Regions from separate parts of the Streptomyces sp. NBC_00775 genome, predicted to be linked through region 2. Evidence: riboswitches for the same ligand, from Rfam matches in the RefSeq annotation. Region 2 holds a riboswitch; the other holds the start of a gene.
The links. Region 2 has a riboswitch for S-adenosylmethionine ahead of thrC (threonine synthase). Riboswitches for the same ligand answer to the same signal wherever they lie in the genome.
Positions count from the first base shown of each region.

Region 1: linked by a shared signal. The riboswitch ahead of OIC96_RS35130 (aminotransferase class V-fold PLP-dependent enzyme) and the one ahead of thrC (threonine synthase) in region 2 are both predicted to bind S-adenosylmethionine.

Region 1 is NZ_CP108938.1:7,908,912-7,915,005, forward strand. Features, by position in the region: gene qcrA (cytochrome bc1 complex Rieske iron-sulfur subunit) at 1-657, shown strand, start outside; gene qcrB (cytochrome bc1 complex cytochrome b subunit) at 654-2,291, shown strand; gene trpD (anthranilate phosphoribosyltransferase) at 2,456-3,520, shown strand; SAM riboswitch class IV at 3,633-3,749, shown strand; gene OIC96_RS35130 (aminotransferase class V-fold PLP-dependent enzyme) at 3,953-5,314, shown strand; gene OIC96_RS35135 (Lrp/AsnC family transcriptional regulator) at 5,468-5,749, opposite strand; gene OIC96_RS35140 (rhomboid family intramembrane serine protease) at 5,746-6,094, opposite strand, start outside.
Region 2 is NZ_CP108938.1:5,908,506-5,914,599, reverse strand. Features, by position in the region: gene groL (chaperonin GroEL) at 136-1,758, opposite strand; gene OIC96_RS26435 (cold-shock protein) at 2,064-2,267, opposite strand; gene OIC96_RS26430 (MoaD/ThiS family protein) at 2,698-2,973, opposite strand; gene thrC (threonine synthase) at 3,067-4,377, opposite strand; SAM riboswitch class I at 4,395-4,546, opposite strand; gene OIC96_RS26420 (glucosyl-3-phosphoglycerate synthase) at 4,751-5,695, shown strand; gene OIC96_RS26415 (alpha,alpha-trehalose-phosphate synthase (UDP-forming)) at 5,832-6,094, shown strand, end outside.

The sequences.
Region 1 (6,094 bases), 2.0 Mb from region 2:
ATCGCCGCGGAGCCCGAGGTCAAGGCCAAGGTCCTGGCCGACTTCAAGCAGGGCGCCAAGGAGTCCGCGCTCGGCCGCCGCAAGCTGATCCGCAACACGATGTTCGGCGCGCTGGCCCTGTTCCCGCTCTCCGGCGTCATGCTGCTGCGCGACCTCGGTCCGCTGCCCGGCACGAAGCTGCGCCACACGATCTGGTCCAAGGGCAAGCTGCTCGTCAACATGAACACGAACGAGCCGCTGCGTCCCGAGGACGTCGCCGTGGGTTCGCTCACCTTCGTCAAGCCCGAGGGCCTGGAGGAGGACGACGAGGACTTCCAGACACAGATCGCCAAGGCGGCCACGATGATCGTCCGGCTGCAGCCGGACAACATCAAGGACAAGCAAGAACTCGCGTGGTCCTACCAGGGGATCGTGGCCTACTCGAAGATCTGCACTCACGTCGGTTGCCCGATCTCCCTGTACGAGCAGCAGACGCACCACGTCCTCTGCCCGTGCCACCAGTCCACCTTCGACCTCTCCGACGGTGCCCGAGTCATCTTCGGCCCGGCCGGTCACCCCCTGCCGCAGCTGCGCATCGGTGTGAACGACGAGGGCTACCTCGAGGCGCTCGGCGACTTCGAAGAGCCCGTCGGTCCTGCATTCTGGGAGCGCGGATGAGCACTGCGACCACCTCCGACTCGCGCTCGCGCGAGAAGGCGCCCGCCGGTGAGCGGGTAGCCGACTGGGCCGATGGCCGTCTGGGGATCTACTCCCTGGCCAAGTCCAACATGCGCAAGATCTTCCCCGACCACTGGTCGTTCATGTTGGGTGAGGTCTGCCTCTACAGCTTCATCATCATCATCCTCACGGGTGTGTATCTGACGCTGTTCTTCCACCCGTCGATGAACGAGGTGACGTACAACGGCAGCTATGTCCCGCTCCAGGGACAGCTGATGTCGGAGGCGTTCAACTCGACCATGCACATCTCCTTCGATGTGCGCGGTGGTCTGCTGATCCGGCAGATCCACCACTGGGCGGCGCTGATCTTCCTCGCCGGCATGTTCGTGCACATGATGCGCGTGTTCTTCACGGGTGCGTTCCGCAAGCCGCGTGAGGTCAACTGGGTCTTCGGATTCCTGCTGTTCGTCCTGGGCATGTTCACCGGCTTCACCGGTTACTCGCTCCCGGACGACCTGCTCTCCGGCACCGGTGTCCGCTTCATGGAGGGCGCGGTCCTGTCCGTGCCGATCGTCGGCACGTACCTGTCGTTCTTCCTCTTCGGCGGAGAGTTCCCGGGCGGCGACTTCGTGGCCCGCTTCTACTCGATCCACGTACTGCTGCTGCCGGGCATCATGCTCGGCCTGGTGGTCGGCCACCTGATCCTGGTCTTCTACCACAAGCACACGCAGTTCGCGGGCCCCGGCAAGACGAACAACAACGTCGTCGGCATGCCGCTGCTGCCGGTCTACATGGCCAAGGCCGGAGGCTTCTTCTTCCTGGTCTTCGGTGTCATCGCGGCCATCGCGGCGATCGCCTCGATCAACCCGATCTGGGCCATGGGTCCCTACCGTCCGGACATGGTGTCCACGGGCGCCCAGCCCGACTGGTACATGGGCTTCTCAGAGGGCCTGATCCGTGTCATGCCGGGCTGGGAGATCAACTTCTGGGGTCACACGCTCGTCCTGGGCGTGTTCATCCCGCTGATGATCTTCCCGCTGGTCCTGGTCGCGATCGCGGTCTACCCGTTCATCGAGTCCTGGGTCACCGGCGACAAGCGCGAGCACCACATCCTGGACCGCCCGCGCAACGTCCCGACCCGGACCGCGTTCGGCGCCGCCTGGATCAGCTGGTACTTCGTCCTGCTCGTCGGTGGCGGCAACGACATCTGGGCGACGCACTTCCACCTGTCGATCAACTCGATCACCTGGTTCGTGCGCATCGGATTCTTCGTCGTGCCGGTGCTGGTGTTCCTCGCCACCAAGCGGATCTGCCTCGGCCTCCAGCGCCGGGACCACGACAAGGTCCTGCACGGCCGCGAGTCGGGCATCATCAAGCGCCTGCCGCACGGTGAGTTCATCGAGGTGCACGAGCCGCTCAGCCAGGACGCGCTGCACACGCTCACCGCGCACGAGCAGTACGAGCCCGCTCAGATCGGCCCGACGGTCGACGAGAACGGTGTCGAGCGCAAGGTGGGCGGCACGCAGAGGCTGCGCGCCAAGCTCAGCAAGGGCTTCTACGGGGAGAACAACCAGATCCCCAAGCCCACCGTCGAGGAGTACAAGGAGATCACGAGCGGCCACGGCCACCACTGATCCCCTGGCCGATCGGCATTGATCGCCACGGCAAGAGCCCTCGTCCAGTGCATGGACGGGGGCTCTTTGCCGTCCCCGGGCCTGGATAGGGTGTTCCCATCCACAAGGAGTCCCACAAGGACCCACACAGAGTCCCTTTCCGGGGACCGACCCAGGAGCGGCTTATGAGCGCTGTGAACCCCGCTGGAGGCGACACCGCGGCGGGCCGTTCCTGGCCCGACGTACTGAGCGCGCTGCTCGCCGGGCAGGACCTGAGCGCCGGTGACACGGCGTGGGCCATGGACCGCATCATGAGCGGTGAGGCCGCGGACGCCCAGATCGCGGGTTTCCTGGTGGCGCTGCGGGCCAAGGGCGAGACGGTCGAGGAGATCACCGGCCTCGTGGAGACCATGTACGCCCACGCGAAGCCGCTGCACATCCCGGGGCCGGCCGTCGACATCGTCGGTACGGGCGGAGACCGGGCCAAGACGGTCAACATCTCGACGATGTCCGCCATCGTGATCGCGGGTACCGGGGCGAAGGTCGTCAAGCACGGCAACCGGGCGTCGTCCTCGGCGAGCGGCTCGTCCGACGTGCTGGAGCGGCTCGGCATCAACCTGGACCTGTCGCCCGAGCGGGTGGCACAGGTGGTGGAGGAGGCCGGGATCACCTTCTGCTTCGCGGCCAAGTTCCATCCCTCGATGCGGTTCGTCGGCGCGGTCCGGCGCGACCTGGGGATTCCGACCTCGTTCAACCTCCTGGGCCCGCTGACCAACCCCGCCCGGGTCACCGCCTCGGCGATCGGCTGCTTCGACACCCGGATGGCGGGGCTCATCGCCGGCGTACTGGCAGAACGCGGCTCGTCCGCGCTGGTCTTCCGGGGTGACGACGGCCTCGACGAGCTGACGACCACGGCCACCTCCCGGGTGTGGGTCGTCCGCGACGGCAAGGTGACCGAGGAGGCCTTCGACCCGCGGGACGTCGGCCTTGAGATCGTCCCGGTGGAGGCACTGCGGGGCGCCGACCCCGAGTACAACGCGGGGGTCGCCCGACGGCTCCTGGACGGCGAGACGGGCGCGGTGCGGGACGCGGTCCTGCTGAACTCGGCGGCGGCCCTGGTGGCCCTGTCGCCGACCGACGTGCCCCTGGTGGACCAGCTCCGCGCCGGGATGGAGAAGGCGGCGCAGTCGATCGACTCCGGGGCCGCGAAGAGGACTCTTGAGCGGTGGGTGGCGGCCAGCAGCGCCTGAGCCGTCGGGCCGTACGCCGGCTCCTCCGCCGTACGCGATGTGATGCGAGGCGCAGTCCGGATCCTGGACTGCGCCTTGCGCGTCGAAGATCTTCTGGCAAGATGCTGTATCAGGTCATGAGTGACAGTCATGAGGCCCCGGCCGACTGTCCGGCAACCCTCCGTCCGTGGCGGGGTGCCCCGGGTGAAGACCAGGTCGTAGGCAGCGAGGTCTACGGCAAGCGCGGACCCCTCGCCACTCACTTGAGTGGATACAGCCCAGGGGTCCTGGTCGTTCGAGGGAGCCTTCTGTGAGCAAGCGAATGCGATAGGGCGTAGCGCCCCACTTCCGCGTACCCCTTTTCACCTTCTTCGCCTTTCCTGCGCTGAGCCGTCCGTACCCCGGTGTACCCGCTCGCGCAGCGATCCCGCCTGCCTCTCACAGGAGCTCGCCATGTCTGTCTCCACCGCTGCCGCCGACCAGACCGTTTGTGCCTCCCTGCCCGTTCTGGGACGAGATGTGACCGTCCCGCTCGTCACCGGTGGCGAGGTCACCTACGCCGCGCTCGACTACGCCGCCAGCGCCCCGGCCCTGCAGCGGGTGTGGGACGACGTGGCGGCGTACGCCCCCTACTACGGCAGCGTGCACCGTGGCGCCGGCTACCTCTCGCAGCTGTCCACCGACCTGTTCGAGAACTCCCGCGAGACCGTCGCCGAGTTCCTGGACTGCCGCGAGGGCGACCAGGTCGTCTTCACCCGCTCCACCACCGACTCGCTCAACCTGCTCGCCGCCACTCTTCCGGCCGACTGCCAGGTCTTCGTCTTCGAGACCGAGCACCATGCGTCCCTGCTGCCGTGGAAGGACGCCAGGGTCACCTACCTCAACGCCCCGCGCAGCCCGCGCCAGGCCGTCGAGACGCTGGAGCGCGCCCTCGCCGACCGCGACCCCTACGGCCCGGCCCTCGTCTGCGTCACCGGCGCCTCGAACGTCACCGGTGAGCTGTGGCCGGTGCGCGAGCTGGCCGCCGCCGCCCACGCGCACGGCGCCCGTATCGTCCTCGACGCCGCGCAGCTGGCCCCGCACCACCCGGTGTCCGTCCGCGACCTGGACGTCGACTGGGTCGCCTTCTCCGGCCACAAGCTGTACGCGCCCTTCGGCTCCGGTGTGCTCGCCGGCCGCTCCGACTGGCTGCGCGAGGCCGAGCCGTACCTCGCGGGCGGTGGCGCCAGCCGTAAGGTGTCGCGCCGTACGGACGGTGGCGTGGACGTGGAGTGGCACGAGAGCGCCGCCCGGCACGAGGCCGGCTCGCCGAACGTGATCGGCGTCTACTCGATCGCGTCCGCCTGCAAGGCCCTCACCGAGGCGGGCTTCGACACCCTCGTCGCCCGTGAGCAGCACCTGATCGACACGGTCCGCGCGGGTCTCGCGGAGGTCCCCGAGGTGCGCGTCCTCTCCCTCTTCGGTGACGACGCCCCGCGGGTCGGCGTGATCTCCTTCGTCGTCGAGGGGTGGAACAGCTCGCACTTCGCCGCGGCGCTCTCCGCGGAGTACGGCATCGGGGTGCGCGACGGTCTGTTCTGCGCCCATCCGCTGGTGCGCACCCTCCTCGGCAGCGACCCGCAGACCCAGGGGGAGTGCGGTGCCCCCGAGGCCGCGCCCGGCGAGAAGTCCCTGAACGCCATCCGTGTCAGCTTCGGTGCGGGTACCCCCGACGAGCACGTCGAGCGCTTCGTCACCGCCGTGCGGGAACTCGTCCGGGACGGTGCGAAGTGGCAGTACCGCACGGAGGACGGCCGCTGCGTTCCCGCGGTCTGAGCCATCGGTTGTGTGTCGGCTGCGGGCCGGTGGGGGCCGTTCGCGCAGTTCCCCGCGCCCCTAAAAGGGGCGCGGGGAACTGCGCGATCTTTTAGGGGGGTCTGGGGGCGCAGCCCCCAGGGATGGGACGGGTAGGGGCGGCGGGGGCGAGAACTAGTTGTCGAGGCCGATCGCGAACGCTGCCTCGAGGTCGTGCTGGGAGTACGTGCGGAAGGCGACGTGGGTGTCCGTGGCCTCGACACCCGGGATCTTGCTGATCCGCCCGGGGATGACGTCCGCGAGGTCGTCGTGGGCCTTCACCCGGACCATGGCGATCAAGTCGTACGTGCCGGTGACGGAGAAGACCTCGCTGACAGCGTCCAGCGCGGCGATCGACTCGGCGATCTCGGGGATCCGGTCCACGCTGGTCTTGATGAGGACGATCGCGGTGATCACGGCTGGTTCTCTCCCTCGGGGGCGGTCGTTGGAGCCTTCACTCTAGTCGCCCGGCCGAAACGCACCCATGCGTAGACGAACCCCAGCGAGAAGCCCACCAGGTGGGCCAGATAGGCGACCCCGGGGCCGGAGGTGTCGCGGCCCGCCGCCAGCCATTGCAGGGTGACCCAGAAGGGCAGCACCACCCAGGCGGGGAAGCGCAGCGGCAGGAAGAAGAGGAACGGGAAGAGACTGGTCACCCGGGCCTTGGGGAACAGGTACAGGAACGCGCCGAGGACCGCGGAGATCGCCCCGGAGGCGCCGACGAGGGACTGCTGCGAGGCGGCGTTGGCGGCGGCGTAGCCC
Region 2 (6,094 bases):
ACCGGGGCATTCCGCCGCCCCACCGCTCTCTTCTGTGACCCCGGACACGCCCGAGGGCGGCACCCCCTGGGAGTGGGGGTACCGCCCTCGGAACGTAAGGACAGAGATCAACCAGGGCCGTTGAGGCCGAGTCGATCAGAAGTCCATGTCACCGCCCGGCATGCCGCCCGGAGCGGCCGCGCCGGCCTTCTCGGGCTTGTCGGCGATGACGGCCTCGGTGGTGAGGAACAGCGCGGCGATGGAGGCGGCGTTCTGCAGGGCAGAGCGCGTCACCTTCGCCGGGTCGATGATGCCCTCGGCGATCATGTCCACGTACTCACCGGTGGCGGCGTTCAGGCCGTGACCGATGGGCAGGTTGCGGACCTTCTCGACGACGACGCCACCCTCGAGACCACCGTTGACGGCGATCTGCTTGAGCGGGGCCTCCAGGGCGAGACGCACGGCGTTGGCGCCGGTCGCCTCGTCACCCTCGAGCTCCAGCTTCTCGAAGACCGCGGAGGCCTGGATGAGGGCCACGCCACCACCGGCGACGATGCCCTCCTCGACGGCCGCCTTCGCGTTGCGAACGGCGTCCTCGATGCGGTGCTTGCGCTCCTTGAGCTCAACCTCGGTGGCGGCACCGGCCTTGATGACGGCCACGCCGCCGGCCAGCTTCGCCAGGCGCTCCTGGAGCTTCTCGCGGTCGTAGTCCGAGTCCGAGTTCTCGATCTCGGCACGGATCTGGTTGACGCGACCGGCAACCTGGTCCGCCGAGCCCGAGCCGTCGACGATCGTCGTCTCGTCCTTGGTGATGACGACCTTGCGGGCGCGGCCGAGCAGGTCGATGCCCGCGTTCTCCAGCTTGAGGCCGACCTCCTCGGAGATGACCTCGCCGCCCGTGAGGATGGCGATGTCGCCGAGCATGGCCTTGCGGCGGTCACCGAAGCCCGGGGCCTTGACGGCGACGGACTTGAAGGTGCCACGGATCTTGTTGACGACCAGGGTCGACAGGGCCTCGCCCTCGACGTCCTCGGCGATGATCAGCAGCGGCTTGCCGGACTGCATGACCTTCTCGAGAAGCGGCAGCAGGTCCTTGACGTTGCTGACCTTCGAGTTGGCGATCAGGATGTACGGGTCGTCGAGGACGGCCTCCATACGCTCCATGTCGGTGGCGAAGTACGCCGAGATGTAGCCCTTGTCGAAGCGCATACCCTCGGTGAGCTCCAGCTCCAGACCGAAGGTCTGGGACTCCTCGACGGTGATGACGCCTTCCTTGCCGACCTTGTCCATCGCCTCGGCGATGAGCTCGCCGATCTGGGTGTCGGCGGCGGAGATGGAGGCCGTGGAAGCGATCTGCTCCTTGGTCTCGACATCCTTCGCCTGCTCAAGCAGCGCACCGGAGACGGCCTCGACGGCCTTCTCGATACCGCGCTTGAGAGCCATCGGGTTGGCGCCGGCGGCTACGTTGCGCAGGCCCTCGCGGACGAGCGCCTGGGCGAGAACGGTCGCCGTGGTCGTACCGTCACCGGCGACGTCGTCCGTCTTCTTGGCGACTTCCTTGACCAGCTCGGCGCCGATCTTCTCGTACGGGTCCTCGAGCTCGATCTCCTTGGCGATGGAAACACCATCGTTGGTGATCGTGGGGGCGCCCCACTTCTTCTCGAGGACGACGTTCCGGCCCTTGGGGCCAAGGGTGACCTTGACGGCGTCGGCGAGCTGGTTCATCCCGCGCTCGAGACCGCGCCGTGCCTCCTCGTCGAACGCGATGATCTTGGCCATGTGAAGTGGTCCTCCCGGACGGGGTGGATTGCTCCGGATCGCGCCCGCGCCCGCGACGGACGGCCTGCAGCCCTTGTGGTTCCTTGCCCCACCGGCCTGCGGACCTCACTGGCCCGATCCAAGTTCTGTCACTCTCACTGGGAGAGTGCTAAGCCCAATGATTAGCACTCGACCCCTGCGAGTGCAAGCGCCTCTCACGAACGGGAGCGGGGCGCAGGACATGACCGGACACGCACGAGGGGCCCGCACCCCAGGTGGGATGCGGGCCCCTCGGCGTGAGTGCGTCGGTGGCCGATCGCGCCGGATCAGACGGCGAGCTTGACCATGTCCGCCTGCGGACCCTTCTGGCCCTGCGAGATCTCGAACTCCACTCGCTGACCCTCTTCAAGGGTGCGGTAGCCGTCCATCTGAATCGCGCTGTAGTGCACGAAGACGTCCGCACCACCGTCGACCGCGATGAAGCCGTACCCCTTCTCCGCGTTGAACCACTTGACGGTGCCCTGAGCCATGCCTAACTCCCCTATTACTGGCCCTTGCACAGATCCACACTTCGCGGATCCGGGTCAGACCTCACCCCCCAACGATTGGGGGTGTGCGCCGGAACGCGTCGACCGCGGCTGAATGTATCTGTCCAACTGCCGTCTGCAACAGGTCAATCGGACGAGAATTCTGGGCATCGCCGATCGGGAAAATGCGGAGGACTCGCGAAGATTCAGGGCAAGTCGGGCCCCGTATATGCCATAAAAGGCTCAAAAAGATGGGGCACTTTGGCTACTTCTTGTCGGGTGTCGCACAGGTACTCATATGCGTCCGGCATGTATAGCGAAGCGGGTTCCCCAACTGTACCCCGCTCAACCATGCAGAATTGCCCCCTCCGTTTCTCTCACGGAGAGGGCAATTCGATGAACACTGCGTATTCGGCGTTACCGAGGGTAGCGATCAGCCTCCGGCGACGGCCGGGATGATCGAGACGCCCGCACCGTCCGGCGTAGCCGTCTCCAGCCCCTGCTCGAACCGCACGTCGTCGTCGTTGACGTACACGTTGACGAAGCGGCGCAGCTTGCCCTGGTCGTCCAGCACGCGCGCGGCGATACCCGTGTGGTTCTTCTCCAGGTCGGCGATGACCTCGGCGAGAGTCCCACCCTCGGCACTCACCTCGGCCTTGCCGCCGGTGTAGGTGCGCAGGATGGTGGGGATGCGAACGTTGACGCTCATGCCTTGTGACCTCCGGTCAGGTGGAGCGCCCCCAAAGGGGCGCGGAGAACTGCGCGGCCAGCCCCCACCGGCCCGCAGAAGAAGAACAACGTCTTACGCGAGCCCAGCTTCCCGGAAAGACTCAAGGTTGGGCCGGATCGTCGCGGTGAGCCCCGTACCGGCCACCGCGTCCAGCGTCTTCAGACCATCGCCGGTGTTGAGGACGACGGTCGTGAGGGTCGGGTCGAGGAGACCATTCTCGATCAGCTTCTTCGCCACACCCACGGTCACCCCGCCGGCGGTCTCCGCGAAGATGCCCTCGGTCCGGGCGAGAAGCTTGATCGCGTCGACGACCTGCTCGTCGTTGACGTCCTCCACGGCCCCACCCGTCCGCCGCGCGATGTCGAGCACGTACGGCCCGTCCGCCGGGTTGCCGATGGCCAGGGACTTGGCGATGGTGTTCGGCTTCTGGGGGCGTACGACGTCGTGGCCGGCCTTGTAGGCGACGGACACCGGCGAGCAGCCCTCGGCCTGGGCGCCGAAGATCTTGTACGGCTTGTCCTCGACGAGTCCGAGCTTGATCAGCTCCTGGAGGCCCTTGTCGACCTTGGTGAGCTGGGAGCCGGAGGCGATCGGGATCACCAGCTGGTCGGGGAGCTGCCAGCCGAGCTGCTCGCAGATCTCGTACGCGAGGGTCTTGGAGCCCTCCGCGTAGTACGGCCGCAGGTTGACGTTGACGAAGCCCCAGCCCTCGCCGGCGGGGTCGCCGATCAGCTCGGAGCAGAAACGGTTCACGTCGTCGTAGTTGCCCTCGATGCCGACGAGCTCACCGCCGTAGATCGCGGCCATGACGATCTTGCCCTGCTCCAGGTCGTGCGGGATGAACACGCAGGAGCGGAAGCCGGCGCGGGCGGCGGCGGCACCCACCGCGCCGGCGAGGTTGCCGGTGGAGGAGCAGGAGAGGGTGGTGAAGTTGAAGGCGCGGGCGGCCTCGATGGCCTGGGCGACGACGCGGTCCTTGAAGGAGTGCGTCGGGTTGCCGGAGTCGTCCTTCACGAAGAGCTTGCCGGCGTCGACACCGAGCTCGCGCGCGAGGTTGTCGGCCTGGACGAGCTTGGTCCAGCCGGGGTTGATGTTCGGCTTCTCGGCGACGTCCGCGGGGACGGGCAGGAGGGGCGCGTAACGCCAGATGTTCGCGGGACCCGCTTCGATGCGCTTGCGGAGTTCTTCGGTTTCGTAGGCCGAGAAGTCGTACGCGATCTCCAGCGGGCCGAAACACTCCTCGCAGGCGAAGACCGGGCCGAGCGGGACGCGGTGACCGCACTCGCGGCAGGAAAGCGCGGCGGCCGGACCGAGGTCCACGGAGTTGGCCGAGTCGGCGGAGATTCCGGTGTTCGTGGTGCTTGCAACTGTCTGCGCAGCCATGGAGGCGAGGCCCTTTCTCCTCATCTTCCTCACGGCGCACTTCGCCGTGAGACGGATTTGGCACCTTCCCGAGCCGGGAGCCTCGCGACGACAACGTAGTCGTACGAGACCGGCTGGAGGGTTGCCGGGGCTTCATCGGGCCGTATCCCTCTGCCCCTCTGGATGAGCGGTATTTGATTGTTGAACTGTTGAACACAGTACGTGCTGATGATCCAGGACATGCGATGGTCATCCGCGTTGTTCAAGACTGTAACCGAAGGCCAGGACAGTTGAGATAGTCGTCCGAACCGCGAGATGGCTGCAATCGATCCGCCGCTTCCGCGGCGGGCACGCTGATGAGAGCGTGTGATCAGACAGTGAGGAGCCGCAGACTGTGCTGGAAGAAGTCGAGCGCTGGCTGAGCACACGCTCCTGGTCCGTTGCCGACCGCCCGCTCCACAAGCTCATGGCCGCCAAACGCACCTCGGGATCGACGGTCAGCGTAGTGCTGCCCGCCCTCAACGAGGAGGAGACGGTCGGCGAGATCGTCGCCGTCATCCGCCACGACCTGATGCAGCAGGTGCCCCTCGTCGACGAGATCGTCGTCGTCGACTCGGGCTCGACCGACCGCACCTCCGAGGTCGCCGCCGCCGCCGGCGCGCGAGTCGTGCACCGCGACGAGATCCTGCCGCGGATCCCGACCGTGCCCGGCAAGGGCGAGGTCCTGTGGCGGTCGCTGCTCGTGACGAGCGGGGACATCGTCTGCTTCATCGACGCGGACCTCAAGGAATTCTCGTCCGACTTCGTCTCCGGGATCGTGGGCCCGCTGCTCACCGACCCGGGCGTGGACCTGGTCAAGGCCATGTACGACAGACCGCTGGGCGGGGCGGCCGGCCAGGGCGGCAGGGTCACCGAACTCATGGCGCGCCCCCTGCTGAACATGCACTGGCCGCAGCTCGCGGGCTTCGTGCAGCCGCTCGGCGGCGAGTACGCGGCCCGCCGCTCCCTGCTCGAACAGCTGCCGTTCCCCGTCGGGTACGGCGTCGAGCTGGGCATGCTCGTCGACGCCCTGCACCTCGTGGGCCTGGACGCCCTCGCCCAGGTCGACGTCGGCGTCCGCAAACACCGCCACCAGGACGGTCAGGCGCTGGGCCGTATGTCCGCCGCGATCTACCGCACGGCCCAGCTGAGGCTGGCCCGCGGCCACATGATCCGCCCGTCCCTCACCCAGTTCGAACGCGGCAAGGAGGGTTTCGAGCCGCGCACGTACTCGGTGGACACGGAGGAACGCCCCCCGATGTCCGAAATCGCCGAGTACCGGAGACGAAAGGCCGCGTAGAGCGCCCCCGTAAGGGGCGCGGGGCTGTGACATCTGCGGCTCCGCCGCGCGGCGCGACCAGCCCCCACCGGCCCGCGGGTCGCATACGGCCGAAGTGAACGTTTGAGCGTTTAGGCGGGGGGCTAGATTTCGAGGCATGGCTTCAACGCAGGGCGAAAAAGCGCAGGGCGCCCACCGCATCCTGGTCGCGTCCAACCGCGGCCCGATCACCTACGAGGTCGACGAGAACGGCTCGCTGAAAGCCAAGCGTGGCGGCGGCGGGCTGGTCTCGGGCCTGTCCGCGATCGGCCCGGACGCGGGCGCCCTGTGGGTGTGCTCGGCACTCGGCGACGGTGACCGCGAGGCGGTGCGGCGCGGGGTGGGCGAGGAGGGCGTACGGATGCTCGACATCGACGCCAC